Prosthecobacter dejongeii: one gene and its partner. Each later gene encodes a partner of the first gene's protein in a complex. Links are inferred from orthologs where the notes say so. Each region holds a gene or a part of one and is shown on either strand. Other genes may lie near its edges. The genes, in order: yajC and HNQ64_RS09635.

Evidence for each region.
Region 2: the proteins of yajC (region 1) and HNQ64_RS09635 are in contact, whole or in part, in a crystal structure (PDB 2RDD), measured with the Escherichia coli proteins. The link is inferred for Prosthecobacter dejongeii from one-to-one orthologs.

What each region holds. Positions count from the first base shown.
Region 1 is NZ_JACHIF010000001.1:837,686-852,094, forward strand. What follows is about bases 4,477-7,475. They hold yajC (preprotein translocase subunit YajC), read right to left. Parts: upstream 6,146-7,475; coding sequence 5,807-6,145; downstream 4,477-5,806. Other genes in these bases: secD (protein translocase subunit SecD), read right to left, coding at 4,477-5,734; tgt (tRNA guanosine(34) transglycosylase Tgt), read right to left, coding at 6,142-7,281; HNQ64_RS03175 (PrsW family glutamic-type intramembrane protease), read right to left, coding at 7,400-7,475. Outside these bases: HNQ64_RS03150 (PHB depolymerase family esterase), read left to right, coding at 1-794; HNQ64_RS03155 (tetratricopeptide repeat protein), read left to right, coding at 911-3,025; more of secD, read right to left, coding at 3,359-4,476; more of HNQ64_RS03175, read right to left, coding at 7,476-9,004; mtnA (S-methyl-5-thioribose-1-phosphate isomerase), read right to left, coding at 9,001-10,113; HNQ64_RS03185 (FAD-binding oxidoreductase), read left to right, coding at 10,207-11,580; HNQ64_RS03190 (DUF1552 domain-containing protein), read right to left, coding at 12,009-13,382; HNQ64_RS03195 (polysaccharide deacetylase family protein), read left to right, coding at 13,501-14,343. UniProt on the Escherichia coli protein: The SecYEG-SecDF-YajC-YidC holo-translocon (HTL) protein secretase/insertase is a supercomplex required for protein secretion, insertion of proteins into membranes, and assembly of membrane protein complexes.
Region 2 is NZ_JACHIF010000003.1:411,663-426,757, reverse strand. Bases 5,199-8,883 are described here. They hold HNQ64_RS09635 (efflux RND transporter permease subunit), read right to left. Parts: upstream 8,540-8,883; coding sequence 5,399-8,539; downstream 5,199-5,398. Other genes in these bases: HNQ64_RS09630 (efflux RND transporter periplasmic adaptor subunit), read right to left, coding at 8,564-8,883; HNQ64_RS09640 (alpha/beta hydrolase), read right to left, coding at 5,199-5,320. Also shown: rdgB (RdgB/HAM1 family non-canonical purine NTP pyrophosphatase), read right to left, coding at 1-383; HNQ64_RS09655 (bifunctional UDP-3-O-[3-hydroxymyristoyl] N-acetylglucosamine deacetylase/3-hydroxyacyl-ACP dehydratase), read left to right, coding at 846-2,165; lpxA (acyl-ACP--UDP-N-acetylglucosamine O-acyltransferase), read left to right, coding at 2,234-3,034; HNQ64_RS09645 (hypothetical protein), read left to right, coding at 3,360-4,097; more of HNQ64_RS09640, read right to left, coding at 4,106-5,198; more of HNQ64_RS09630, read right to left, coding at 8,884-9,769; HNQ64_RS09625 (3D domain-containing protein), read right to left, coding at 9,899-10,609; HNQ64_RS09620 (outer membrane protein assembly factor BamB family protein), read left to right, coding at 10,904-14,902.

The DNA of each region.
Region 1 (14,409 bases):
TCACGGCCGTCCTACCCCTGGCCGCTGCCACACCCGCAGCCCCAGAAATCAAGCTAGGCGTCCGCAGCACCATCACTTTCCAGGGCTCCATCCCGCAAAACAGCGACGAACAGTACCAAATGCGGCTGTCGGATTCCGATGCCCCTCGGCCCTACGATCTCAGCCGTGAAACCTTCGAAATCATCGTCCCCAAAAGCTACAAGGACAGCGATCCCCACGGCCTTTTCATCTGGATCAGCCCCGGGGAAAAACCGAACCTCAATCCCGAATGGGAAAAGGTGCTGGCCGATGAAAAGCTGATCTTCATCGGTGCCGTCAATTCCGGCAACAATCGCGAAGTGCCCGACCGCATCCGCCTCGCCGTGGATGCCAACCACCACCTGCGCCAGCTCTACAAAGTGAATCCCGACCGCGTTTACGTCAGCGGCCACTCCGGTGGGGCGCGGGTCGCCTCCATGATCGGCGTCGCGTATTCCGACATGTTCACCGGCACCGCCTGTTTCATGGGCGTGAACTACTTTCGCCCCACCCAGGGCAAGGAAGGCATGGCCTATGACCGCCGCTACTTCCCCCATCCGCAGATGGCCCAGATCGCCCAGCAGCAAAACCGCTTCGCCCTCATCACCGGCGACAAAGATTCCAACCTCGACAACACCCTGGCCATCTATGAGCAAGGCTTCCAGGCCGACGACTTCAAAGGCGTAAAACTCTTCCAGATCCCCGGCCAAGGCCACGGTGCTCCCGAAGCCAAATGGCTGGAAAAAGTGATCAAGTTCCTGGATACGGGGAAGTGAGACCAGAAATCGTTGCACATCGTCGAGCTTTGGTAATCAATCTTTTAACAATTAGGAGATTTGCTCATCAAATTTGGAATATGTTGTGTCGCAACTACGGCCCTGTATGATCCACAATGCAACCATCTCGGCGGAAAATAGCCTCGAAGCGCTCCAAGGATGATCAGGAGTCCGAGTTCAGCCGGCTGTTCTGGGCTGTCTGGGAGCAGCAACCACTTCTCGGAGATAAGGCGTCAACGTCGGATTCTTCATCAGAGACCGCGATGGCCTTTGCAGATGCTCAAAGTTGGGAGTGGGCAAAGGCGTTGATCAAAGCAAGTAAACTAAGTCGAACGAGCGAGTTCGACAAGGCTCTCAAACTTATCGCCGAGACGGAACACTCGGTACCCGAACGTTGGCAAGGATTACTTCATTTTGTTCGAGGCGCTGCTTTTGAAGAAGAAGGCCATCACGAAGAAGCGATCAAGGCTTACCGCAAAGCCCTCGACGATCCTAAACTCAGTCAACCTGGAAACGTTTGGAACAGTTTCGGCAATAAACTAGCAGACAAAGGTGCGCTCGACGAGGCGATTAAGGCCTACCGCAGAGCTCTTGACGATCCGAGCTTCGATACCCCTGGATACGCTTGGAACAACCTCGGCATAGTACTAGGAGACAAAGGCGAGCAGGATGAGGCGATTAAGGCCTACCGCACAGCTCTTGACTATCCGAACTATGATACCCCTGGATACGCTTGGAACAACATCGGCAACGCACTATGGGCCAAAGGCGAGCACGATGAGGCGATTAAGGCTTACCGCAGGGCTCTTGACTATCCGAACTACGATACCCCTGGATACACTTGGAACAACATCGGCAACGCACTAGGAGACAAAGGCGAGCACGATGAGGCGATTAAGGCCTACCGCAAAGCTCTTGAAGATCCTAACCTCCAAACGCGTGCAAAAGCGTGGACCAATCTTGCCCAGACGTATGTCGACTTAGGAAAATTGGAGGAAGCAGAGGGTGCCTACCAGAAGGCACTTGCGAGCAAAGACACCCAAGGAGGTGATCATGCTCGTGCTCGCCGCGGCTTGCAGATTTTGAGATCGAAGATTGTTCCTACTGCCCTTTCTCCAGATGACCGGGCCATGATGGCAAGACCTGCGAAGGGTGGTGATACTGCTGAAATAGAAGAAGGGATCATCGCGGCGATCGACGAAGCCGGAGATACCCAATATGAAAGATACCTCAAGAAGGGTGATTCCGAGCGGGACAACACGCTGAGTATTCTGCGTGGCTGGAGCAGTGCCGTCACCCTTCTAGAAGGCTCGGAGCGGCGCTGGCGCGGTGGTGGCTATTTCCTGAAGTGGAGAGGTTATGGGATTGTGATTGATCCTGGATTCGACTTTCTGAGAAACTTTCACGATGCTGGGTATCACGGGAGGGAAATCGCTGCCGTGGTGGTGAGCCATAATCATCCCGACCATAACAGCGACCTCAAGCACATCGACGACCTCCGGTATGAACTCTACAAACGCTTGGCTTCCACGAAGGGACCTGGCAGCAAGCCTTATGTGTTGCTATGGGATGAAGATACGAGCACTGCGACAAAATTCGGGTTTGATAAGCCCCAGCATCAGCATCCGCCAATAGTCATGGGAAGCGGGTTTCCGCAACCTTTCCATTTAGGCAAGCACCCCGCAAAGATTCCCGTGCGCATCACTCCATTCAAGGTAAACCACGGGACTGATGTACAGCACGCACTGGGAATGATGGTAGAACTTCTCGACAATAAAGGGAAAACGGTTCTACGGATCGGCTATACAGCGGATACAGCATATTTTGCAGATCTTCAGCAACATCTCTCCAAGTGTGATGTTTTGATCGCACACATTAGCCAACCAACCATCGAAGAGCTTAGAGACCCCTCGAAGCTCAAAGACGTCCATTTGGGCTATCGTGGCACGGCGCGTTTACTTAAGGAGTGTCAGCCGAACCTGGCACTCATCGGTGAATTCTGGGCAGGTTTTACGGACCTGCGCATTCCATTGGTCAAAGGTTTGCGCCAACTGTCTGGAGTCAAGGACGTACTACCTGCAGGCCTCGCGATGCATCTCCGGTTACCGTCCTTGGACATCGAATGCACAGAGTGTAGAAAGCTGACACCGTATTCGGAGATAAAGGTTGCTCCTCCAACAGATAAGTTCGGAAGTCTGGCTTATCTTTGTCAGAGCTGCACGCTCGGTTAGCTGGCCATATCTCGGCGATGGAGGTCAGCGGGAGGAAGCTATCCATGGCCAAAGTCAGATATTAAGGTCGCCACACCCGCGCTGCACCAAAAACTCGTATTCTTCTCTGGAGGGCAACGGGGAGCCATAGGATTGCCTCACGACGAGGCTGGCCTAAAGAATGATGCGGCGAGGGGGGATATATCGAGTTGTTGGAGGCGTTCGAGCAGGGTCTGCAAGGCCGAATTCTCCACAGGGTAAAGGATCTGTGGCCCCTCCAGCACCCAGGAAGCTGCCACCAACAAAAACGGGTGAGGTCTTGCGACCTCACCCGTGGGAAGATTCTCAGCCAGATTAGGCCTGAGCCTTGGCAGCAGCGATGGCAGCCTGGGCTTTTTCGGCTTCGATCTGGGCATCCAAAACCTGACGCTTGAGGCTGGTGCCGGTCTTCTTCGCATACCACAGCACCAGCGGGCTGGCGATGAAGATGGAGGAGTAGGTGCCCAGAAGCACACCGATGGTGATCGGCACGGCGAATTCAAGCATGGCCGGATTGCCCAAGAACAGAAGCACGATCATCGGGGCCAGAGCCGTCGGACCGGTGAGGAGGGTACGGCTGAGGGTCTTGCAAATGGCGTCATTCATCAACTCACGCGTGCTGCCGCCGACACCCTTCTGGATGTTTTCACGGATACGGTCAAACACCACGATGGTGTCGTTGATGGAGTAACCAGCGATGGTCAGCATGGCACCCACGTGGATGAGGCTGAGTTCCTGGCCGAAAAGAACGCACAGACCCGGCACCATGAGAACGTCATGCGCCAGAGCCACGATGGCTCCGAGGGCAAAGGCGAACTCAAAACGGAACATCAAGTAAACGAAGATGGCGATCAGCGCGACGACGAGGGCGATGATGGAGGTCTTAGCCGCTTCATCCCCGATGACAGCACCAACGCGGCTGCCCTGAGTCCCTTCGACTTGATCGGCAAACTTGGCCTTCACCGCCTGCTCGATGACGGGACCCGCCTCGAATTCACTGCGGATGGCGATGACGTCACCGCCAGTGGCATTGCCTTTGCGCTGGAGGTAGTAGCTGCCGATATCCTTACCATCGGGCAGTTTCAGGCCTTTGAGAACGGCATCCAGTTCACTGTCGCTGATGGCTTTGCCCGTCTTCAGTTCCACGTGGGTGAGACCACCACCACGGAAGTCAATGCCGAGGCTGCCTTTGCCCTTCACAGCCAGGGTCGCAAAGGAAATCGCGGTGACCACCAGGGAGGCGATGATGAAGCCCTTGGCCTTGGCCAGGATGTCAAACACGCCATCCGGGAAGAGCTTCACGGTGGAAATGCTCTTGAGCAGGCCTTTATCAATCACCCACATGAAGATCACGCGAGTCACGATGAGAGCACCGACCATGGAGGAAAGCAGACCAATCATCAGCGTAACGGCGAAGCCTTTCACCAGACCGCCAGCGATGGCGAACAGGATGATGGCAGAGATGAGAGTGGTGATGTTCGAGTCCGCAATGGCGGAGAAAGCTTTTTCGTAGGCTGCTTCCAGCGCACCGGCGATGGTCTTGCCCGCCTCACGTTCCTCACGCAGACGTTCGTAGATCAGCACGTTAGCATCCACAGCCATGCCGATGGTCAGCACGATACCAGCGATACCTGGCATCGTGAGGGTGAAGCCGAAGAGGGACATGCCGCCGAAGAGGACGGCCAAGTTGATGACCAGACCGACAATCGCGATGAGGCCCGCCATGCGATACACAAAGAGCATGAACAGGGTGGTGATGCCCAGACCAGCGATGCCGACCCACTTGCCCTGATTGATGGAGGACTGACCGTAAGCAGCGGAAACGGCGCTTTCAGACAGGATCGTCATCGGGTTTTCCAGGGGGTTTTCCAGCAGGCTAGCCAGCGTGCGGGCTTCCTGCTCCTTGAAACGGCCACTGATGACGGCGGTGCCACCGAAACGATCCGTCTGGAGGGTCGGGGCAGAGATGATTTCTTTGTCCACGATGATGGCGAGCTGGCGGCCACGGTTCACAGCGGCGACTTCGTCGAAGAGCTTGGCTCCAGTGCTGTCGAAGTTCAGAATGACCTTCCAGCCTTCTGCATCATACGTCGCGAAAGCTTCCTTCACATACTTGCCTTCCATGTCGGCGCGGTTACCCACCGTCTCGCCGCCACGGCTAGGTAGTTCTTTGCCCTGGTCGTCCTTCTGAATTTTATACTTCAGCTCTTCGGTACCTGGGGCGCGCAGCTCACCAGGAGCGGCCTGGGGTTTGACGATGCGGAACTCCAGGAAGGCCACCTGTTGGATCTTCTGGCGCACATCGGCAAATTCCTCGGCTTTCACACCAGGCATCTGGATAAGGATGCGGTCATCCCCCTGCGGCTGCATGGTGAGGTCTTTATTGCCTTCAGGATTGAGGCGTTTTTCCAGAATGGCGATGGCCTGCTGGACCGAGCTCGGGGTCACCGGTTTGGCGGTGCCGTCATCGGACTTGCCCGGCTCCAGACGCACGACGAACTCGCTGCCGCCCTGAAGGTCAATGCCCAGTTTGATGCCCATGCTATTGATCGTCCACAAAGCAAAGGCCGTGGCGATGAGTATCAGCAGGGAACCGTACTTGCGTTTACGGTCATGCATCGTGGTGCCGACGTAAAAGAGGAGCAGCAGGAGGATGGATGCTCCGACGAGGAAGGTTGAGAAGGCGGCCATGGTGGATTGAGTGAAAGGAGAGAAGAGCGGGGCTCAGTGCTCAGGGGAGCACAAGGGGGAAGGCGGGGCAGATCAGGCAGTGGTGGTAGCTTCGACCACGTCGGATTTTTTGCTGATGGAGGCGATGGCTGCGCGGTCGTATTCGATCTTCACATTGTCGGCCACTTTCACCATGACGGTGCGCTCTTTCACGCTGGTGATGATGCCGTGCTCACCGCCATTGAGGATGACATGGTCCCCCACCTTGACGTTGTTGATGAGCTTCTCGTGCTCTTTTTGCTTCATGCGCTGTGGGCGGATGAGGACAAAGTACATCATCACGAACATCAACGCCATCATGATGAAGGTCGTGGAACTGCTCTGGCCTGGAGGTGCTGCCTGAGCGAGGAAGGGTAGGAAAATCTGGGTCATGGGTCGGTGGTTTCGGGACGGGTTTGGTAACGGGCGATGACCTCCTCACGGAAGTCAGCAAAGCAACCTTGTTCGATGGCAGAGCGGGCCCTGGCGGCAAGGGACAGGTAGAAATGCAGATTGTGCAGGGAAATCAACCGCAAACCCAGGACCTCCTGGGTATTGATGAGATGGCGGATGTAGGCCCTGGAAAAGCCCTGGCAGAGCGGGTGAGTGTCCTCAGCGAGGGGGCGGAAATCCTTGGCGAATTTGTTGTTTCGCAGGTTCAGCGTGCCTTCATGGGTGAAGGCGGTGCCATTGCGCGCCAGCCGGGTCGGCAGCACACAGTCAAACATGTCAATGCCACGAGCGATCAATTCCACCATCTGCGGTGGCGTGCCCAGCCCCATGGCGTAGCGGGCCTGGTTTTGCGGCAGCAGCGGGCAAGTCCACTCGGCAATGCGCATCATGTCCTCTTCTGGCTCGCCCACACTGAGGCCGCCGATGGCGTAACCGCTGAAACCCATGGCCACCATTTCCCGGGCACAGCGTTCGCGCAGATCCTGGAAAGTGCTGCCCTGGACAATCCCAAAGTGCAACTGCGCCCCGCCGCCGGTCTGCGGCTGGTGCTGGTCAATCCAGTCGCGGCAACGGCGCGCCCAGCGTAGGGTCAGCTCCATGCTGCTGCGGGCATCCTCGGGCTTGCAGGGCCAGGGCGTGCATTCGTCGAAGAGCATGGCGATGTCGCTGCCCAAGGTGGCCTGGATTTCCATCGCCACTTCCGGCCCCAGGAACATGGGGCTGCCATCCACATGATTGTTAAAGTAGCAGCCTTCTTCCTTGAGCTTGCGCAGCTTGGCGAGGGAGAAGACCTGGAAACCGCCGCTGTCCGTGAGGATGGGCCGGTCCCAGTTCATGAACTTATGCAGACCACCAGCCGCGCCGATGATTTCCGTCCCTGGCCGCACCCACAGGTGGTAGGTATTGCCGAGAATGATTTGCGCGTTCAGCGAGCGCAGCTCTTCCGGGTGCACGGCCTTCACCGTGGCCTGGGTACCCACGGGCATGAAAATGGGCGTCTCGATCACGCCATGAGGCGTCGTCAACCGTCCCCGCCGGGCGGAGGAGTTGGGATCGGTGGCCAGAAGTTCAAACATGCGAGTAGGTAAAAGGGCGCGGAGTGTGGCGGACAAAGCGCCGGGTGTCAAAGGGGGAGCGTGGGGGATTCTTGCAGAAAGCTCCCATCCAGCCCCTTTCCTTGCCGCTCAAAACGCCTCAAACCCCCAGCCGACGCCAATAAATGAAGGCGATGGGGAACATAGAGACGCAGCTCATGGCTGCGGCGGAAAGCAGTTGGCGATCGGGTGTGCGTAGGGCGATGGAGATGAAGATAGCCGCCATCAGCACGGCTGTTCCCACGATGAAGACTGCGGCAGGGGAGATCCACTGGCGGCCCCTTGGGCACTCCTGCTCCACTAGGTCCAGGAAATGCCAAGCCACCAGCGCCAGGATGATGGTGGAGAGCATGGCAAAACCTTCGGGCAGGGACTCGGACGAAGCATAGTTGTAGCAGCCATGCGCCAGCACCAGTCCAGCGAAGGTGACCAGAAAACGATCTGCCGTGCCGAACCGCGACCGCAGCAACTGGTAGAGAGCGTGGGTAGTGGTACCGGTGAGGGCGGCATGAAAAAAATTGGCCGTGAAAAAGCGAGCCAACGCCACCCCGCCTTCATACCGGAGGTAGTAATTGATATTTTCCTCCAAAGCGAAACCCAGCCCCACAAAGGCTCCCACCATCACCGCGCCACCCGCCGGGCGTTTCAGCAGCAGCAATGGCATAAAGAGGCTGGCGAGCAGGAGTTTGCTCAATTCTTCCCGCATGCCCACACCACCGATCTGGTACCAAAGATCCCGTGGGAAGGTGGCATCCTTCTGGATGCCTAGCGCCACCTCTTGCCATGCGCCGACGATGATCACCGGGGCCACACTGATGATGCCAGCCGCTAACGGCAGCAACGGCACTACCCAGCGCCACCGACCCCGCACGCCATGCAGCACCAGGATGATGTACCAAATGGCAGCCGCTAAAAGAGCGATGGCAAGCGTGCCCAATGGCGCCGCCAGGAGAAACCGATATTCCAGTAGCGCCTTCCACTGCAGGCCAAATTCCCCGATCAGCGCGGCGGCGTATTGACGCCTCACCGGGTCAATGGAAGACCACCAGTCAGGCTGGGCGGCGATCTGCCTCAGCACCGGCAGGTCTTTGAGATCGAGCGCGAGATGCAGGGCAGCTTCGCGCACCAGTTGGGTCTCGGAAAAAAGTTGGATCTCGCGCATCATCGCTGCCAGGGCAGCAGGTGGGTTCCGCTCCTTCATTTGGAGAGCCTGGATGAAGTTGGCCGTGATGAGGGGAGATTCCTGGGCGGCTTTTTCGCCCAGGCTTTGCATGAGGTCGGCATCGCGACTCAGCCCGGTCTGGATGAAATCTCGCCACAGTTGCTGCACCGCAGGGTCGGCGGAGTGCTTGGCCAGCAGCGGCTGCACATCATACCCAGCCAGTTGACCGTCCCGCCAGTAGTCCTCCCAGGTGGTGGTTTTGATCCCTAGCACTTCACTGAGGCTATGGATCTGGTCCGTGACCAGATGCAGCCAGCGCACCAGCTCATACGGGGTGGGTTTCTCGGCGCGTTGCAGTTGCTGCCACTGCTCACGCAGCCTCTGCTCTGTGGGGTCCACCGTGATGTAGCGCCCCGTATCGGGTGAAAGGGCGATGATGACCAAGGCCAGGATGAAACCTCCGCCGGCGATGCTCAGGGCCAGCCGTTTGAGAAAGCCACTGTGGCGGCTCCAGTAGTGTGTGCGTGCGCGCCAGCCAGTCATGAGAGGTGGGCAGATGGAATGGCGCTGGACGCCTGCGGGTGCAAGGAGCAGATGGCCTCTTCAGTCGCAGGACAAACGCCACGTTCGGTAATCAAACCAGTCACCAGACGAGCAGGCGTAACATCAAAGGCGTAATTCGCCGCTGGCGATCCTGGGGAGAGGATGCGCACGGTCTCCACGCTGCCACTGGCAGTCACGCCTTCCATTTGCGCCACCTCCTCAGCCCCGCGTTGTTCGATGGGGATGCCTTTCACGCCATTGCGGAGGGTCCAGTCGAAGGTGGAGCTGGGCAGGGCCACGTAAAACGGCACGCCATTATCGGTAGCGGCCAGCGCTTTTAAATACGTGCCGATCTTGTTTGCCACATCCCCACTGCGCGTCACGCGGTCTGCCCCAGTGATAACCAGGTCCACCTGACCGTGCTGCATGAGGTGGCCCCCTGTATTGTCGGCAATGACGGTGTGCGGCACGCCCTGCTGCGCTAGCTCCCAGGCGGTGAGGCGGGCCCCTTGATTGCGCGGGCGTGTTTCATCCACCCACACATGGATGGGGATACCTGCCGCATGGGCGGCATAGATGGGCGCGGTGGCGGAACCGTGATCCACAAAGGCCAGCCAGCCTGCATTGCAATGAGTGAGGATATTCACCACCTGGCCAGGTTTGCGTGAAGCGATGTCGCGAATGATTTCCAGTCCGTGGCGACCAATGGCGGCACAGGCTGCGGCATCTTCATCGGCAATGGCTTCAGCGGTGAGGCGAGCGTTGGCGACTCGGTCCCCGAACCCGGTTTCCTGGATGGCCTCGAGCTGACGATGCACCGCCCAACTCAGATTCACCGCCGTGGGACGGGTGCAGATGAGGCTCTCTGCCAGCGTGCGCAGTTCCTCCGGCGTGGAGGCCTCGCGGGCAGCCAACCACATGCCGTAACCGGCGGTAGCGCCAATGAGCCCCGCCCCACGCACAGCCATGTCCCGAATGGCCTCCGCCACCTCCGCCACGGTGTGCAGATCCACCACCTCAAAGGACCAGGGGAGCCGCCGCTGGTCAATGATGCGGACGCTTTCCTCATGAAGCCAGATGGTGCGATACGGAGTGCCAGAAACGAGCATGCGCTGACTGAGGGGAGGGGCGCGCGCGGCGCAAGGGCGATGTGGGCGGTGTAGAAATCTTGCACCCGCCGCAGACCCCATGCACCGTGAGGCATGGCCTCCCTGGCAGACGATCTCATTTCCCTCATCGGCGCAGCTCGCGTGTCCTCCACGGTGGAGGATCTCGCCGCCCACAGCACAGACAAATGGTTTGCCTCAAACCCACCGGAGGTGGTCGTCCATGCCGAGTCCACGGAGGAGGTGTCCAAGGTGATGAAGTATGCCAACGAGCATCGCATCCCGGTCACGCCGCAGGGCTCGCGCGTCGGTTACGTTGGGGGCGCTGTCCCGCTGCGGGGTGGCATCGCCCTGTCACTGGCGCGGATGAATAAGATCGTGGAAATCAACATTGCCGATGGCGTGGCCGTGGTGGAGCCCGGCGTCATCACCGGCGAGTTGCAGGCCGCTGTGCGGGAGCTGGGCTGGTTTTACCCCCCTGACCCTGCCAGCCTGAAGGAGTGCAGCCTGGGCGGCAATGTGGCCACCAATGCTGGCGGGCCGCGCTGCCTGAAATACGGCGTGACGCGACACTATGTGTTAGGCCTGGAGGCCGTGCTGGCGGATGGGTCTGTGGTGAAGGCCGGGGGCCGCTGTCACAAAAACAAAACGGGTTTTGACCTGGTGGGCCTCATGGTCGGCAGCGAGGGACTGCTAGGTGTGGTCACCCAGGCCACCCTGCGCCTCATCCCCCACCCGCCCATGCGCGCCATGCTTTCAGCCGGTTTTGAAACCTTTGCCGAGGCTGCAAATGCCGTGCAGCGCATCCTAAATGCAGGCTTCCTACCGAGTGCTCTGGAGATCGCAGATAAGTTCACCCTCCGCGCAGCGCGCGAGTATCTGGGCGAGTCGGTAACGCCCCAGGGCGATGCCCATTTACTGGTGGAAATTGACGGTCAAGAAGAGTCCGTCAAAGGCGAGCTGGTACAACTGGCGAAACTCGTGCGTGAGCTGGGCTGCATCTCCCTGGAAGAAGCTCTGGGCGATGAGGCCTGCGAACGATTCTGGAAACTCCGCCGCGAGTTCAGCTACAGCCTGCGCAACACCGGGCTGATCAAGCTGAATGAGGACATCGTGGTGCCGCGCAGTCGCCTGGTGGATTTGGTGGAATTTGCCGAAGCCCTGCAATCCGAATGCGGCTTTCCCATTGCCAGCTTTGGCCATGCGGGAGATGGCAACATCCACGTCAACATCATGGTGCAGAGCATGGACGATCCCGCCCAGCGGGAGCGCGCCGAAGCGGCCTTGGACCAGCTTTTCCGCAAGGTCATCGCCTGGAACGGTGCCATCACCGGCGAGCACGGCGTGGGCATCGCCAAAGGACGCTGGTTCCCCGAGGCCCTTTCGGCGGAAGCACGGGATGTCCACTCCCGGCTGAAGAAGGCCCTGGACCCAAATGGGATTCTGAATCCTGGCAAGTTTGTGGCGTGAGGCCCCGTGAGGCGGGCACTCCTGCCTGAGTGAGCTTGGAGCGAGTATAAAATGCGTTGGCCTGTTTGTGCGGTGTGAATTTCGGGGTTGTTCATACCTCGTCCGCAAAGGGTGCCTTTTCTCCAAAACGACACTTCTGCACTCCACCCCCGAGATCATTCCACCGCCCCTCACCCCTGGCCCTCTCCCCGCAAGCGGGGCGAGGGAGGATGTCTTTTCGCCTTCTGAGGCTAAAGACCATTCGGCGCTCGTTTGCTCTATGATTAGCACCCGTTAGGTCTTCAATTTTGAACTCCCAAAGCGCGTTCCCTCTCCCCCAAGAATTGGGGGGAGAGGCCCAGGTGAGGGGGTGGTCGCAACACGCAGAACCTCGTCCGCGAAAGGCACCCTTTACCCAAAAACGACGCCACCCATACCTTCAAAGAAGATCACACCTCCAGGATGCCGGAGCTGTCGCCGAAGGAGGGTGTTTCCACGCCGGCGCGGTTCAGCATGCCGGTGTAGAGATTGCACAGGGGAGTGTCCTTGGCCGCCACCACATGCTGGCCGCCTTTCACGCCTCCACCATGACCGGCGAGGACGAGCGGGAGGTTGCGAGGGTCGTGCTTGTTGCCATCGCGGATGCTGGAGCCAAAGAGGATGAGGCTGTTATCCAACAGGTTGCCCTCACCTTCTTTGATGCTCTTCAGCTTGTCGATGAGGTAACTATACTGCTCGATGTGCCAGCGGTTGATCTTCTCGTAAGCGTCCAGTTTGTCCGCCTTGCCCTCGTGATGGGAGAGCTGGTGGTGGCCGCCCTCCACGCCCGGAAGGAAGGAGAAATTCTTGCCACTCACCGCCCAGCCAAACATGAAGGTGCTGGTGCGGGTGCTGTCTGTCTGGAAGGACAGCGCCATGAGGTCCAGCATCAGGCGGCAGTGCTCCGTGTGGTCCAGCCGCAGGCGGGAGCCCGCGTCCTTGGGGTTGGCGGTCATGGCCTCAGCGATGCGTTTGTCCAAGCGTGCCGTGGCCTCCTTGGCCGCTGGGTCCAGGTTTTCCCCACTGGCCACGCGGGCGATGTCGGCATCAATCCGGCGCTCGATGTGGCGCAGGCTTTCCAGGTATTCGTCCAGGCGCTGCTGGTCCTCCTTGCCCACCTTCGCGCGCAGGGATTTGGCATCGGCCAGCACCAGGTCCAGCACGCTTTTGTTTTCCTCGGCACTCGCTTGGCGCTGCGCGGCATCCTCGCGGAACAGGCGGTCAAAGACGAAGCGCGGATTGATCTCCGCCGGGATGGGGCTGGTGGGCGTGCGCCAGGCGATGTGGCTGCCGTAGAGCATGGTGTAGTTTACATTGCGATCCACCCCGCTCATGATCGGCTCCGTGCCTAGTTCCAGGGAGGGGAAGCGCGTGAGGTAACCTTTTTCCTTGGCCAGCACCTGATCCACGGAGATGCCGCAGTGCAGGTCCTTGCCCGTCGTCTTGGCGATAGGCGTGCCCGTGAGCCAGTTCGCCGTCTTCGCATAGTGTCCGTCCCCGGCCAACGAGGCGCGGTTGCCCAGGCCCGTCAGCACGGTGATGTCCTTCCGGTGCGCCTCCAGCGGGCTCAAAATGGGCGATAATTTAAAGTCCGTCCCCAGCCCCTCCGGCGTCCAGCGATCCTCCCGCACCCCATTCGGCATGAACAGGAAGCCCATGCGCGTAGGCGCCTTCACCGCCGCTGCTGCCCGCGCCGCACGTGGCTGCATCGCCTCCAGAAAAGGCAGCGCCACCGTGGCCCCCAGGCCACGCAAGACAGTTCGACGGGAAAGGATTTTGGACATCGTGATGGGAAAGATACGTCGCGGGAGAAGCCTTTATTATCAGTCAAAAGCAGGCTTTGCGCCAGGGGACTCTCCTGACAGTAGAAATGCAGGCTTCATCACCCCCGTACCTCTCCTCATGTCCACCCCTGCCCTGCGGAACTGCGCCTTCTGCCTCCTCGCGCCGATTTTATTCTTCGCGCTGCTACCCACGGGGTCCGTTTGCGGGGCTGGGGAGAAAACCGCCCCCGCCAACCCCAATCCACCCCCTCTGGAAAAAGCTGGCCTCGTCCTCACCTTTGATGACCGCAACTTTGACGATTGGCTGGCCGCCCTCCCCTTGTTCGATCAATACGGCGTCAAGGCCACCTTCTTCATCAGCGGCCCCATCGATGAAAAGGCCCTGGCCGCCTGCCGCCAACTCATCGCCCACGGCCACGCCATCGGCTCCCACAGCGTGCATCATCTCAAAGCCGTGGATTATGTGCGGGAGCATTCCATCGAAGACTACCTTCGCCACGAAGTTCAACCGCAGCTCGATGCCTGGCAGGCTGCGGGCATCTCCGTGACCTCGTTTGCCTTTCCCAGCAGCAGTAGCGATGCCGCCACCGAAACCGCCTTGCTCAAAATCTTCCGTCACCTGCGCATCGGCGGCCCCATGGCCCCGGGAGACCGCCTCAGCGACCGCGATCCCTTCTTCACCCCCATCGCCCAAGTTCCCACCCGTGGGGCTCTGCCCTCCAAAGGCATTGACTACGCCCCCACCCGCGAAGACCGCACCTACGACCAGCTCGACGCCGCCCTCACCCGCACCGCCACTCGGGGCGAGATCCTCACCCTCTACGCCCACGGCATCCGTAACATCGGCGGCAAAGGCCACTTCATCACCCCCCAGGCCCTCGAACACCTCTTCCTCAAAGCCCGCGAGCTGAAGCTAGCGTTTTACACCTTTGATCAATTGCCGGAGGTCTTGGAGCCATAAAAATCCATCTTCCACAAATGTGGAATCTCCATTTTATTAAGGGGGATCTCCACGCGTCATCATCAA
Region 2 (15,095 bases), on another replicon or contig:
AGGGCGAGGCAGCAGCGAAAGCGGGCCGGGAAGATCTGGCCAGGATTTGTGCTCACGCGGCGAAGGCGTTCCTTCAGCGCACGGCGGTTGTCCTCATCCGTCGCGTTTTCTCCGGCGAACCGGGCCGAGCGCACCCCTGGCTCCTTGTTCAAAATATCCACTTCCAGGCCTGAATCGTCCGCCAGAACCAGGAGCCCAGGGCGGGCTGCACTGGCCGCCTGTGCCTTGATGATCGCATTGGCTTCGAAGGTCGTCCCGGTCTCTTCAGGCATGACCATCCCAGGGATGGATCTCAGGTCTTCGACCTGCCATTCGGTGCCGAGCATGGCGGAAACTTCCTGGGTTTTGTGGGCGTTGGCGGTGGCGAGCAGCAGTTGCGGCATAAACGGAGTGAAAGGTTTTGTGTAGCGTAAGAAGATCAGTGGATCAATTTGAAGATTCTTTAGCCTGAATATGGTGATATTGGCCTGCTAGCATCCAGAATCAACGGAGAAGTTGGCAGGTATTTATTACTCAATATTTAGATTAAGTGAAAAAGCGGGCACGATCTTTCCCTGATCTTTCTATCCCGGGGGATTCAACAAAGAAGATCGGCCATGATGAGGAACTGCATTTTCTGCCCCAGTTCCTAGGTGCGGAGGACTTCCGGGTGAAAAACAGGCCTACAGGCCCTGCTCTTGAAGTAATGAATCTGACGCCACCTGTGACGAAACTGCTGAAAAAAAGCTCATTTGCCCCTGAAAATCAGCGGTAAAGCGAGGTCCCCGCTGCGACGTACCGCATGCCTGAATGGGATTTTCCTTTGACCCCACCCCCCCACGCGGCTAAAACGGGCATCCCTTTCCATGCCTGCATCAGACCGTCAACACACGCTGGCCAAGCCCGCCTCCATCACTGGCACCTCTCTGCACACCGGTGAGCAAGTCACCCTCACCCTGCAGCCTGCGCCAGAAAACTTCGGTTTTAAATTTCGCCGCATGGACCTGGAGGACAAGCCCTTCATCCCGGCTCTAGTAGAGAAAGTGCAGAAGGTGGAGCGCGCCACCACCATCGCCGAAGGCGGCGTGAATGTGCACACGGTGGAGCATGTCATCAGCGCCCTGGCCGGCATGGGCGTGGACAATGCCATCATTGAGATGGATGCCAACGAGCCTCCCATCGTGGACGGCAGCTCTCAGCCTTTTGTCGAGCTCATCAAAAAAGCTGGCCTGCAGGAGCAGTCGGAACCGCGCAAAATCTTCGAAATCCGCGAGCCCATTTACCAAGAGACGCGAGATGGCACCATCATCACCATCGTGCCGGATAAAAAATTCCGCGTGAGCTGCACCAATGTGGGCCCTGGTGGGCGCTTTACCCAGTATCTTTCTCTGGAGATCAACCCCGAGACTTACGAGAAGGAAATCGCCCCGGCACGCACCTTTGTTTATTATGAAGACATCGCCCCGCTGATGGAAAAAGGGCTGATCAAAGGGGGCACCCTTGAGGCCGCTGTGGTGGTGCGCGGAGACACGCTGCTGTCCAAGCAGCCCCTGCGGTTTAACAATGAGTTTGTTCGCCACAAGATCCTCGACATCATCGGGGACCTGATGCTTTCTGGCAAGCGCATCACCGGCCACGTCATCGCCGTGCGCCCAGGCCACGGGCCAAATACAGAGATGGCCCGCGCCATTGTCTCCCAATACAACGCCATGCGGGCCATGGTGCCACCAGCGGTCAACATCCCGGGCGGGGAAGCCGTGCTGGACATCAATGAGGTGATGAACATCCTGCCGCACAGGTACCCCTTCCTGCTGGTGGATCGCATCATCGGCTTCGAAGGCGAAACGAAGTGCCGTGGCATCAAGAATGTGACCATCAACGAGCAGTTCTTCCAGGGTCACTTCCCAGGTCACCCCATCATGCCCGGCGTGCTGCAACTGGAGGCCATGGCCCAGGTGGCCAGCATCGTGCTCCTGCGCATGCCCAGCCACCAGGGCAAGATCGGCTACTTCCTCAGCGCTAACAACGTCAAGTGGCGCAAGCCCGTCGTACCGGGGGATACCCTGATCATCGAGACCGAGATCACTAAGGCCAAGCGCAGCGTCGCCCAAGCCATCGGCCGTTGTTTGGTGAATGGCCAGGTCGTCTCCGAAGCTGAACTGATGTTTAACGTGGTGGACCGTTAAACAACCCACCCGCCGGAACTCTTCCTGCTTTCTCCTCCCCAGTCTGACCCACTGCCTTCCCCTTCTGCATGCCCATTCACCCCACTGCCATTGTTGATCCTTCGGCGAAAATCGGTGCCGATGTCACCATCGGTCCCTACTGCATCATTGGCGCAAACGTGGAAATTGGCGATGGCACTTCGTTGCAGCATCACGTGACGATCATGGGCCCGACCAAAATCGGGAAGAACAACCGTTTCTACGCCTATGGCTCCATCGGCCAGCAGACGCAGGATCTCAAATACGCAGCCGAGCCCACGTACTTGGAGATTGGCGATGACAACACCTTCCGCGAATTTTGTTCCGTCCACCGCGCCACCAGCGCCGGGGATAAGACCTTGATCGGCAGCCATAACAACTTCCTCTCCTACGTCCACATCGCCCATGACTGCATCGTGGGAAATCACGTCATCTTTTCGAATAACGGCACCTTGGCGGGTCACGTGGTGGTGGAGGATCACGTCATCCTCGGCGGCCTCAGTGCCGTGCATCAGTTCTGCCGCATCGGCACACGCAGCATCATTGGCGGGTGCTCCAAAGTGGTCCAAGACGTGACCCCGTACAGCACCGCCGATGGCAACCCCGCCCGTACCCGTGGGCTGAACATCGTCGGCCTTCAGCGGGCCGGTTTTTCCCGCGACCAAATGCGCGCCATCCGCGCGGCCTTTCGCAAAGTCTATCGCAGTGGTTTGAACAACGCCCAGGCCGTGGAAGAGCTGCGCAGCGGTTCCCTCAGCGCCGAGGCGACCCTCTTCACTGACTTCGTTGCCAATACCAAACGCGGCATCACCCCGGGCAGCAAAGCCGGCGTGGAAGACGGTGAGGACTGACGCTCCGACCTCGGGACGGAGCTGCCTAAGCGCGTTGCAAAGCCCCTGAGGCAAGATCGAGGACAGAAACCTTCCTCCACTCACCAAAGCTGAGTTAGAGCATATACACGCAGCGCTTGAGAGGGAACATCTCTGGACCTACCAGCCGATTTCTACATGGACCTTGGAGGCACTAGAAAACGGGCACGCACGGCGCTTATACTGGGGGTAAGATAGGCTGGAAACTGCAACAGGCATTGAAACGATAGTCGCAAAGGCAGCTCGATAATTGAGGCAATCAATAATCTTGATCCAACTCCAACGAGCAGATTAAACTCGGTCCTTCATGCGCTATTTCCTGCCGGATCTCCGCTTATCATGTGAATTACCTCCCCAGTCTGCCGTTGCTGATAAACTTGGCGGGCTGCCTTGGGGAATGAGCCAAGAACAATGGCCTAAATGCAAGGATTGTGGAAAGTCACAGTCTCTACTGGCTCAGTTCATTCATGATCCTGATCGCTTTGATTTAGGGAGAGAAGGCCGTGTGTTGAATGTCTTTCAATGCAACCATAATCCTGGAATGTGCAACACCTGGGAGGGTGGTTCCGGAGCCAATGCCTGCTTCATCAGCGAACCCGAAGAGCTTACAAATCAGCTAGCAGAGCTACCAGAGGACATGCCCCCTCTAGAGAGAGAAGCCATCATCATCGGCTGGGTAGAAAACGAGGACGGCATTGATGCTTCAAAGGAGGGCCACTTTTATTCTTCAGACACCTATTACACCCTCCCAGAATTGGAAAAAGAGAAGGTCATCATGGGGACAAAACTCGGAAGCGTTCCGTGGTGGGTTCAAAGTCCCGATGAAACTCCTAAAGGCGACTGGCGATTTGTAGCTCAACTCTCCGACTTCTACAGTTTTCTCACGCCGCCCTCTGCCAAACACCTCGACATAAGCGAGGATCCTGAAAGATGGGAGGGACGGACGCACCAATGCGACGGCCCCAACTTTGGGGGCTGCGGAACGGGTTTCATCTTTCTTAATTCGGCACCAAAACCAGAAGGTTGGTTTTTCTGGCAATGCTGAATTGCTAGTTATCGGACATCCCGCCACAGCCATGTGAGGGCTTCGGGGAGTTTCGGGGCTATGCCTCGGCTGCCGTGAAAGCATTCGGTCCAGTCCATGCGGTAGTCGTAATTCATGTACTTGAGGCTGGCTTCCATCATGCGGTTGGCCAGGGGCCAGTTGCCGAATTTGTTGTCCAGGTCATTGACGCCATCCAAGAGATACACGCGGATGGGTTTGCGCTCAGTCACACGCAGCAGATAGGGGTAGGCATTGCCGCCTCGGATGTCCACAAAGGTGCCCACCCAACTGAGGACTTTGTGAAATTTATCGGGTCTTTCCCAAGCAGCGGTGAAGGCGCAGATGCCGCCGGAGGAGCCCCCAGCGATGGCCCAGGCCTGGGGATCTTGACGGAACTTCACGCTGTAACGCTTTTCCACCTCCGGTAGGATCTCGGTGAGGAGGAAGCGGGAGTAGGCATCTCCCAGACTGTCGTATTCAAAACCGCGATTACCGGCTTTATCTCCCGGCTTTTGGTTAGACTTGCGACCGGGATCAATGAAGACACCGACGGTCACGGGCATCTTTTTCTGGTGAATGAGGTTGTCAAAGACGGTGCTGACACGCAGGGAGCCATTCGGGTCCACATGGCGGCCGCCATCCTGCCAGACCATGAGGCAGGCTTCGCTGCCTGCCTGGTATTGCTGAGGCACATAGACGCTGACCCCGCGCAGGGTGTCTGGGAAAACTTGGCTTTGGGACCAGTCGAATTTCTCCAGGCGGCCCACGGGCACCCCAGGCTGCTTTTCACTGTCTGCGGTGTAGTCGTAGTGCTCCAGGTGCACGGTGCCTGCCACCCGGGCCATGCCATCCACCTCGATGCGGTAGCCAAATTCCTGGAAGTTTTCCATCTTCTGCACCAGCACCTGCAGGCCGTCATCCCCCACACGGATCATGTTGCCAATGAGAGTGCCATTGCTACGGACCACACGGGCGGGATTCATGTCCATGACCGCCCAGGCCACCGTGGTGGCTTCGACCTTGGTTCCGGGTTTGCCTTGCAGCAGGCGCTGACGGCCGAACAGACGGATGACTTCGTCATGCACCTTCCCGAGCTGCGCGGCATCGGGAGAGGTTGCGAGGGTCTTTTGCAGGTTGGCCAGGGAGACTGGAACTTGCTTAGGTGCCTGGGCCAAAACGGACGAGGAAAGAGCGAGGAAAAAAAGGAACAGGCGCCAGAACATGGGCTCAAGTAAACGAGGGCAAGCCCCTGTACTTTCGCCGAATGCAGGGGAAAACCGATTCGGACTCTTGGGCTCAAGCTAAGCCTTCGATTCCCCCGCTGTCTCTTTCGGGCCGCCGCTGATTTTTTCCGCCAAGGTCTGCACAATGACATAGAGCCAAGGAATGAAAAAGACCCCGATGACGGTGGCTGCGGTCATGCCAAAACAGACGGCCGTGCCCAGACTCTGGCGGCTGGCCGCCCCTGCCCCGCTGGAAATCACCAGCGGCACCACGCCGAGGATGAAGGCCAGAGAAGTCATGATGATGGGCCGGAGACGCAGACGTGCCCCCTCCAGCGCCGCCTCGCGGATGCTCATGCCCTGCTCGCGTCGGCTGCGGGCAAACTCAACAATCAAAATGGCATTCTTCGCCGCCAGGCCGAGCAGCATGACCAGACCGATCTGCACATACACATCATTGGTTAACCCACGCAGCCAGGCAGCAGTGAACGCGCCAAAGATGCCGATGGGCAGGCCAAAAAGTACGGCAAACGGCACGGCCCAGCTTTCATACTGAGCGGCGAGCACAAGGAATACAAAGAGCAAGGCGAGCGCGAAGATGGTGACTTGCTGACCTCCTGCCTCCTTTTCCTGAAGGGCCGTGCCCGTCCATTCATACCCGTAACCAGCGGGCAAGTTTTCTTTGGCCAGATCCTCCATGGCCGTGATGACCTGGCCAGAGCTCACACCCGGTTTGCCCGTGGCCGAGATCTCGGCCGTGCGATAGACGTTGTAATGCGGCAGAAGGTCCGAGCCCGTGGTGGACTCCACCTTAGCAAAGGTGCTGAAGGGCACCATGCCTCCTTCGGCATTGCGTGTGTAGATGCCGTAGATGTCCTCAGGCTTCATGCGGTATTCAGGCTCGGCCTGCACCTTCACCTGAAAGCTGCGGCCAAAGAGCGTGAGGTCATTCACATAAATACCACCCAGGTAAGCCTGGAGGGAGCTAAAGACACCATCCAGCGGAATGCCCAGGGTTTTGATTTTATCACGATCCAGCTCCACCAAGGTCTGCGGCACGCGGGTGCTGAAGAAGGTGAAAACACGGGCCAACTGCGGATGCTGTGAGGCGGCTGCAAGGAAACGATCGGCCACTTCTTGCAATTGCTGGGGGGTGCCGCCGCCTTGATCCTGAAGCTCAAACTGCACCCCGCCGGCATTGCCCAGACCCTGGATGGGCGGTGGCGATGTGGGGATGACCATGGCCTCCGGGATCTGACTCACGCGGGCAAAAATATTGGGGACGAGCTGCGCCACCTGCATGGAGGGGTCCGTCCGCTCCTTCCAGTCCTTGAGAGACACGATGCACACCCCTGCACTGGAACTGCGCGCGCCGCTGAGGAGATTTAGCCCGCCGATGGTGATGACGTCCTGCACCCCAGGCGTCTTTTGCAAAATCTCTTCCACCTTCCGCAGCACACGATCCGTGCGCTCCTGCGAGGCACCATCTGGCAGGGTGGTGACCACAAAAAGATAGCCCATGTCTTCATCCGGCAAGAAGGAGGTGGGCAGCCGATTCAGCAGGCCGATGATGCCCGCGTAAATGCCAAACAGCAGGACCGCCGTGATCAAACCAAAGCGCATCATCCAACGACACACGCCTACGTAACTTCCAGTTAGGCGATCAAAAAAGCGGTTAAAGACGCCGAGCAGTCGGCCAAGGGGTCCCTTGGAGGTCTTGCGCGGACGCAGCAGCATGACACAAAGCGCGGGCGTGAGCGAAAGCGCCACCAGGGCCGAAAGGATCACCGAGACAGAAAGCGTCATGGCAAACTGCTGATACAGCTTCCCCGTAATGCCCCCCATGAAGGAGACGGGAATGAAGACCGAACATAACACCAGCGCGATGGCGATGACGGGGCCGGAGACTTCATCCATGGCCTTTTTAGTCGCTTCCAGCGGACTCAGCCCATGCTCGATGTGGTGCTCCACTGCCTCCACTACCACGATGGCATCATCCACCACGATCCCGATAGCCAACACGAGGGCGAAAAGCGTCAGCGTATTGATGGTGAAACCCATGACCCCGAACAGGGCAAAGGTGCCGATGAGAGACACAGGCACAGCCAGCATGGGGATGAAGGTGGCACGCCAGTTTCCCAGGAAGATAAAGACCACCAGCACCACCAGCACAAAAGCCTCCACCAGTGTGTGCATCACCTCCTCCAATGAGGCCGTCACAAAAAGTGTGGTGTCAAAACTGACCTTCGCTTCCATGCCAGGAGGAAAGCTCTTCGCCAGCTCTTCCATGCGCTCGCGACAGGCAATGGCCGTATCCAAAGCATTTGCCGTAGGAAGCTGAAAAATCCCGATGAGAGCGGCTGCCGAACCATTGATGCGACCAAAACTGGCGTAGTCTTTGCCGCCTAATTCCGTGCGTGCCACATCATTCAGGCGCACCACGGTGCCATCTGTCAGCGTGGTGATGACGATGCTGCCAAATTCCTCCGCACTCACCAGACGACCGCGAACGTTGACGGAAAATTGAAACTCCGTGCCCTTCTCCGCAGGCGGCGCGCCGATCTGGCCGGCAGCAGCCTGAATGTTTTGCTCCTGCAAAGCACGCGTCACATCCGTCGCCGTCAGCCCCAAGTTCGCCAGCTTGTCCGGCTGTAGCCAGACCCGCATGGAGTAGTCCTTTTGAGTAAAAATATTCACCGCGCCCACGCCCGGCACACGGGCCATCTGCGGCTGCAAATTCAGGAAGGCGTAGTTGTTGAGGAAGAGATCGTCATACTCGCCATTCTTGGAACTGAGCGCAAAGACCAGCAGCATGTCGGGTGACTGCTTGGTCACTGTGATGCCGTTTTTTACCACGTCCGCAGGCAGGCGTGACTGAGCACGGGCCACGCGGTTTTGTACATCCACGGCTGCATCGTCAATGTTCTTGCCCACGCGAAAGGTGACCTTGATGGAGGCCTGGCCATCGCTGGTACTGCCGCTGGACATGTAAAGCATGTCCTCAGCGCCATTGATCTCCTGCTCGAGCGGTGAGGTCACGGTCTCCTCCACCACTTGAGAACTGGCACCAGGGTAGGTCGCCGTCACCTGGATGGTGGGGGGCGTCATGTTGGGGTAACGGGCGATGGGCAGCGTGCGCAGCCCCAGCCAGCCGACCAGCACAATGAGGATGGATAACACCATCGCAAAGACACGACGTTTGATGAAGAAGTGGGCCATGGCGGTGAGTCCTTGGGGAAAAGATTACTTCGCTGCCGGGGCGGTGGCTTCTGGCTTTGCAGGCGCAGGGGCGGGGCTTTCAGCCTCAGGCTCGGTGGGATTCACCACCATGCCGGGACGCGCTTTTTGCACCCCTTCGATGATGACTCGATCTCCCTCACTCAGGCCGCTGCTCACGATGAATTGATCATTGTATCGTCCATCCGTTTTCACGGGTTTTTGGATGACTTTATTGCCTTCACCCACGAGTAAGACGGACTGGAGACTCTGGGTTTCAATGACGGCCCGCTGCGGCACCAGCAGGGCATCGGGCCGCTCTTCAGGCTTGGCCCGCACGCGAGCAAACTGGCCGGGGCGCAGGAGGTTTTCCGCATTCGGAAAGCTGACCACGATCTTCAACGTGCCGGTCCTGGAATCCAGGGCGCGATCGGCAAATTCAAAGCGGCCTTTGTGCTCATACACTTTGCCATCGCTGAGGATGAGCTCGAATTCCATTTTCGCGCTATGCTCCTCTTTAGCGACTTCATCACCCATGAAGCGCCGCTGAAAGCGCAGGTAGTTCTGCTCCGCCACATTGAAGCTCACCCGCATAGGATTCGTGGTGGAAACGGTGGCCAGCAGCATGGTATCGGCGCTGCTGCCCACGAAGTTGCCCACATCCACATTGCGCGCGCCGATCATGCCATCAAACGGGGCCACCATCGTCGCATAGCTGAGGTTGAGTTCTGCTGTGGCCAGGGCAGCTTTCGCGGCCAGGAGGTCGGCCTCGGCTACTTTCGCCGTGGTACCTGCGGTATCGCGATCTTGTTTGGAAATGGCACTGGCAGCCACCAGCGGCTCCAGCCGTTGCAGATCGCCTTTGGCCCTTTCGAGGGAGGCTTCCGCCTTGCTCACATTGGCCTTAGATTGGTCCACCACCGCTGCGTAGGAGCGTGGATCGATTTTAAAAAGCAGGTCTCCTTTTTTGACGAGACTGCCCTCCTTAAACGGGGCTTCCGTGATGAAGCCACTGACCCGGGCGCGGATCTCCACCGTTTCCGAGGCCTGAGTCTGCCCCACGTTTTCCACGTAGATCGGCACGTTCTGTTTCGTCACCTTTCCCACGACGACTGCGGGCGGCGGTGGGGCGGCCGCTGGTCCTGTTTGAGGAGGTTTGCAGGCAGGCATCAACGAGAGGCCTAACAATGAAAGCACACTAAACCTAACGGAGGGAAACAGTCTCGCATTCATAACCAAGAGGAGAACACATCAGCACAACCTTGGCCAATGATTCCCACGGAATAAACGCCACTTTCGGGCCTGTCGCCGCAGTTATTCACGCCTGATTTTTCAGGCATCCAGCCCTGCCGCCAGGTGCGATTACAGGGATGCTGTCATCGGCCCGCGAAGACTCTGTGCGGTGACTTGATAGACCTTTGTCTCGATGTCTTCCACCATGCGGCGCACATGCGGCCATTTGGTACGGTCCCGCATGATGTCCATGCTGCGCTGGTAGGATCCCCACTGGATCACCTCAATGTCCACATGGCGCACGCCCCAGTCATTCATCTGGCCTTGAGTCGGCTTGTAGAGATCAATCGTGCCCGTTCCCACCAAAGCACTGCCGTAGTCATCCACCTCGTAAACGACATCTGGCTGGCCCGCGATGCGGAAACGCGTGCCCACCGGGTAGCGGGACCAATCGGCCGCCGCACTGCGCACGGAGCCGAACTTCAAAGGTGTGCCCAGGGCATTCTTCACGCCATAGACGATGTGGTCATCTTCATCGTGGCAGTAGGCTGTGGTGCGCACGGTCATGCGGCGGCCTGACACCTGAGTGGCGGCCATCAGTGGTGGCCGTGGTGCCTCCATGACAAAGTAGTAGCGTTTCATTTCCTGAGGCCGGAATGGCACGCCTGCGGCCAGCGCTTTCCGGACTTCATAACGCACTCCGGCTTGCAAAGGCGATCCCGCCTTCGCCTTCGGCGATGCCCACCCGACGGTCTCAAGCGGTGCCAGGGCACAGGAACTCAAGGATGAAATCGTCACCACAGTGGCGAAAGACCAGCAAAGGAGGCGCGGTGTACTCATGATAATATTTATGATTTCGAGATATTTTAGTGAATATCTAACCGCATTTCAATATAAAAACCATAACTTACAGCATTTTTAATCTTCTTTGGTATTTAAAAGTGCTTAAAAAGCACTTCTTAAGGCCGCGCTCAGGGCTTCATTCGGCCTGCTTCACCACCCTTTTCACCCTTTCTCATGATGGGATCGCCTACTCGCCAGGGGAGGCGTCGCCAGCATGCGCTTCTGCCTGCCAGAAAGTTCGCCGAAACAACCTCCCTGCACGGACGTTTCACTGGCACTTTGCCCTCCTTTATGAAGCGACTCTCCTTCTTTATCCTCTTCCTTTCCCTGTGCGGACCTGTCCTGGCCGATGAGGCGAGCGACCTCCTCCAGCAGTCGGGAGTCAAAGGTGGCATTGTCGTGCATGTGGGATGTGGCGATGGGCAACTGACCGCCCGTCTCAAAGCCAACGAGCGTTATCAGGTTCAGGGCCTGACCCAGGATGAGAAAGCGGTGGCCTCCCTGCGCGAAGCTTTGCACAAAACTGGGCAGTATGGAGCGGTGGCGGTGGAAAGCTGGAATGGCAAGCACCTGCCTTACATCGAGAACTTCGTAAACCTGCTGGTGGTGGAGGACGCTGCTGTGAGCAAAGAAGAAATAGACCGCGTGCTAGCCCCGCTGGGCGTGGCGATGGTGCGAAAAAAAGGGACCTGGGAAAAGACGGTGAAGGCCTGGCCCACAGGCATGGATGAGTGGACGCACTACGCCTATGATTCCAAAGGCAACACCACTTCCAAAGACCTGCTGGTGGGCCCACCTACCCGCATGCAGTGGGTGGGAAATCCGCGCTGGAGCCGTCACCATGACCGCATGTCCTCCGTCAGTGCGAAGGTCTCCTCGGGCGGGCGCATCTTTTACATCATGGATGAGGGCAGCCGCATCTCCATCCTCATGCCTGCGAAGTTCATGCTCATCGCGCGCGATGCCTTCAATGGCACCATCCTCTGGAAGAAGCCGATCCCACAGTGGAGCACGCACCTGTGGCCGCTGAAGTCCGGCCCCACTCAGCTCACCCGCCGCCTCGTTTCCATCGGGGACAAAGTGTATGTCACCCTGGGTATCGCAGCCCCCATTTCCTGCCTGGATGCGGCCACGGGCGAAGTCATCCGCGAGTATCCGCAGACCGCTGGCACGGAGGAAATCCTGTATCGCGATGGCACCTTGTATGCCTTGGCCAATCAGGAACCTTGGCGTTTGAATGAGGAGTTTGCCGTCAAGGCGCAGAGCGATCAAAAACGCGTGGAGACGGAGTTCAACTGGGATGGCAAACCGCGCAATCTCTTCGCCATCGAGGCGGAAACGGGCAAGACCCTTTGGAAAAAAGAGGATCGCATCGCCCCGGTCACGCTTTGCCTGGATGACAAACGCATCGCCTACTACAATGGCGATGGCCTGGCCTGCCTGGATGTGAAAACGGGCGAGACAAAATTTGCCGATGTGCCGGCGCAGCGCCGCAAGCTCTACGAGTTCAACTTCGCCCCGCGTGTGCTCCTGCACAATGACGTCATCCTCTACGCGGGCGGTGATGGCAGCATGAAGGGTGTGGATGCAGACACGGGCAAGGACATGTGGACGGCCTCCCATGAAAAGAGCGGCTACCGCAGCATGGAGGACCTCATTGTGGCCCAGGGCCTGGTCTGGAACGCCGGCACCACGAGTGGCAACCAGAGCGGTGAATACACAGGGCGCGATCCGCTGACCGGGCTGGTGAAAAAGAAATTTTACCCGGATGTTCCTGAAGGCACTTATTGGTTTCACCATCGCTGCTACCAGGCCAAGGCGACGGAAAAGTACCTCATGCCATCGCGCACGGGCATCGAGTATGTGGACATGGAAAAGCAGCACTGGGATCTCAATCACTGGGTGCGCGGGGCCTGTCTTTACGGTGTGCTGCCTGCCAATGGACTCACCTACGCGGGCCCGCACAACTGCGCCTGCTATCCGGAGGCGAAGCTGGATGGCATGAGCGTGCTGGCCTCCCAACCCCGCTACCCCATGCCTGCCTACACGCCGGATGCTGAGCGCCTCAGCCAAGGCCCGGCCTACGCCGAAGCGGTGGAAGAAAAAGACGCCGATGCCAAAGACTGGCCCACCTACCGGGCGGATAATGCCCGCAGCGGCTCCTCAAACCAAGACCTGCTGCCAGACCTAGGCCTGGCCTGGGAGGTCAAACTAACCCCACCATTGAGCACCAGCTCCAGCGCCGGAGGCCTCACCTTTGTCTCTGAGGTGGATCGCCACACCCTCCACGCGTTTGATTCCGCCACGGGCCAGGAGGCCTGGCACTTCATCGCCGGGGGGCGCATTGATTCCCCGCCGAGTTACTGGAAAGGCCGCGTGTACTTTGGTGGCAAAGATGGTTATGTCTATTGCCTACGGGCCAAGGATGGCGCGTTGATTTGGAAGTTCCAAGGGGCCCCTGCCCCACTCAGCCATGCCGCCTGGGAGATGATGGAAAGCGTGTGGCCGGTGCATGGCAGCGTGCTGGTGGAAAATGGACTGGTCACCTTTGTCTCCGGGCGTTCCTGCTTCCTGGATGATGGCCTGTGGTTCTACCGTGTGGATGCCAAGACCGGCGAGATGAAGGTGAAGGAGCACTACGATGATCGCGACCCCGACACAGGTGGAGACCTCAACGACCGCCACAAAACCCTGCAAATGCCCGTGGCGCTCAATGACATCCTCAGCAGCGATGGCAAGTGGACCTACCTGCGCACGCAGAAAATAGGCAACGATGGTAAGCGCGTGGAGGTGGGCCCGGTGTCCGGTGACTTTGACAAACAAGGCGGTGCCCACAAAGGCGAAGGCCAGCACCTGTTTGCGCCCATGGGCTTCCTGGATGACTCGAATTTCCACCGCAGCTACTGGGTCTATGGCAAGAGCTTTGCCGGGGGCCATGGCGGCTATTTCCAGGCGGGCAAGTACGCCCCCGCTGGCCGCATCCTGGTACACGATGACAAAAACGTCTATTCCTACGGACGCGAAGCCCAGTACTACAAGTGGACGACTACCATGGAGTACACCCTGTTCTCCACACCCAAAGCTCCCCCCGAACAAGCCTACGACACCGAAGGTGCTACCACCGAACGCAAAGGCAACTCCGTGGTGCTGGGCCCCGATGGCCAGCCCTTGGCCGTGCAGCCTGCCAAAGAAACGCAAGTGGGCCACAGCGAGACCATGAAGGCCAACGCCGCCAAGAAAAAGGGCAAGGGCAAAGGGGCCGCGAAAGGCAAGGCTGTGGCCAAAGGCCAGCCCGTTCCCGGCTCCGTTCAGTTCCCTGACATGGACGTGCTGGACCCCAGCGGAACGGCGCTTTCCATCGAGGCCTGGGTGCTGCCAGACACCGCCAGCGGCACCATCCTCCACCACGGTGGCCCGCTGCAAGGCGTGGTCTTAGACATTCGGGAAAAGAAACCGCAACTGCATGTCCGCAGTGCAGGTAAAGTCACCACCATCGTCGCGGCAGAAGCCTTGACCGAAGGCTGGCACCACATCGTGGGCACGCTGGCCCAGGACAAGGTGATGAGCCTTTACCTGGATGGTAAGTTGGTCGCACAAGGCACGGGAGACCTTATCGCCGCACGGCCCAAAAATCCGCTCATGCTGGGCAGTGGCCAAGGCGCCGCAGAAGGCAGTGCGGGGAGCTTCAGCGGGCTGATGGATCAATTTGCCCTGTATCACCAGGCACTTACACCCGCACAAGTGGAGTCACGTTTCGCCGCGCCGGATACCCAGCCCAAGGAGGCCATCCTGGTCTGCAACTTCGACAATGGCGACTCCCGGGACAGTTCGGGCAACCAAGTCCACGGCGTGGGTGCTGGCGTGGAAACGGGCAAGGGCAAAGTCGGCGCAGCCCTTTGGTTCAAGGGCGGGGCCAGCGGCGGTGGCAAAGCGGGAGGCAGCTTTGTCAAACACACCTGGGACCGCTACGTGCCCATCGTGGCGCGCAGCATGGCCCTGGCCGGCAAAACTCTCTTTGTCAGCGGCCCACCGGATACGATTGATGAAGAATACGCCTTTGAACGCCTAGCCGCACGCGACCCGGAAATCCTCAAGGAACTGGCCGAGCAAGATGCCGCACTGAGTGGTGAACGCGGGGCCAAGATGTGGGCCGTGAATGTGGAAACTGGGGAGCAAAGCGCTGGCCTGGAAATCACCAGCCCGCCCGTGTGGGATGGCATCACCGTGGCACAAGGCCGCGTTTACGTGAGCACCATGGATGGCCGGATTCAATGCTTCGGCAAGAAGTGACTGCCCGCCCCTAATCCCCCCTCTGGCAGTAGAGTATGCATAACTCTCCGAGTGGAGCGTCCGCCCCAACACAGCCCCGTCCGCCATGGAGCGCACGCATCTTGCGTGCTGAGTTCCGCGTCCCCGCGGAACTCCCATCTCATGCGTCATCCGCCACTTTGCACATCCCATGGAGCGCGGCGGCGCTGGCCGG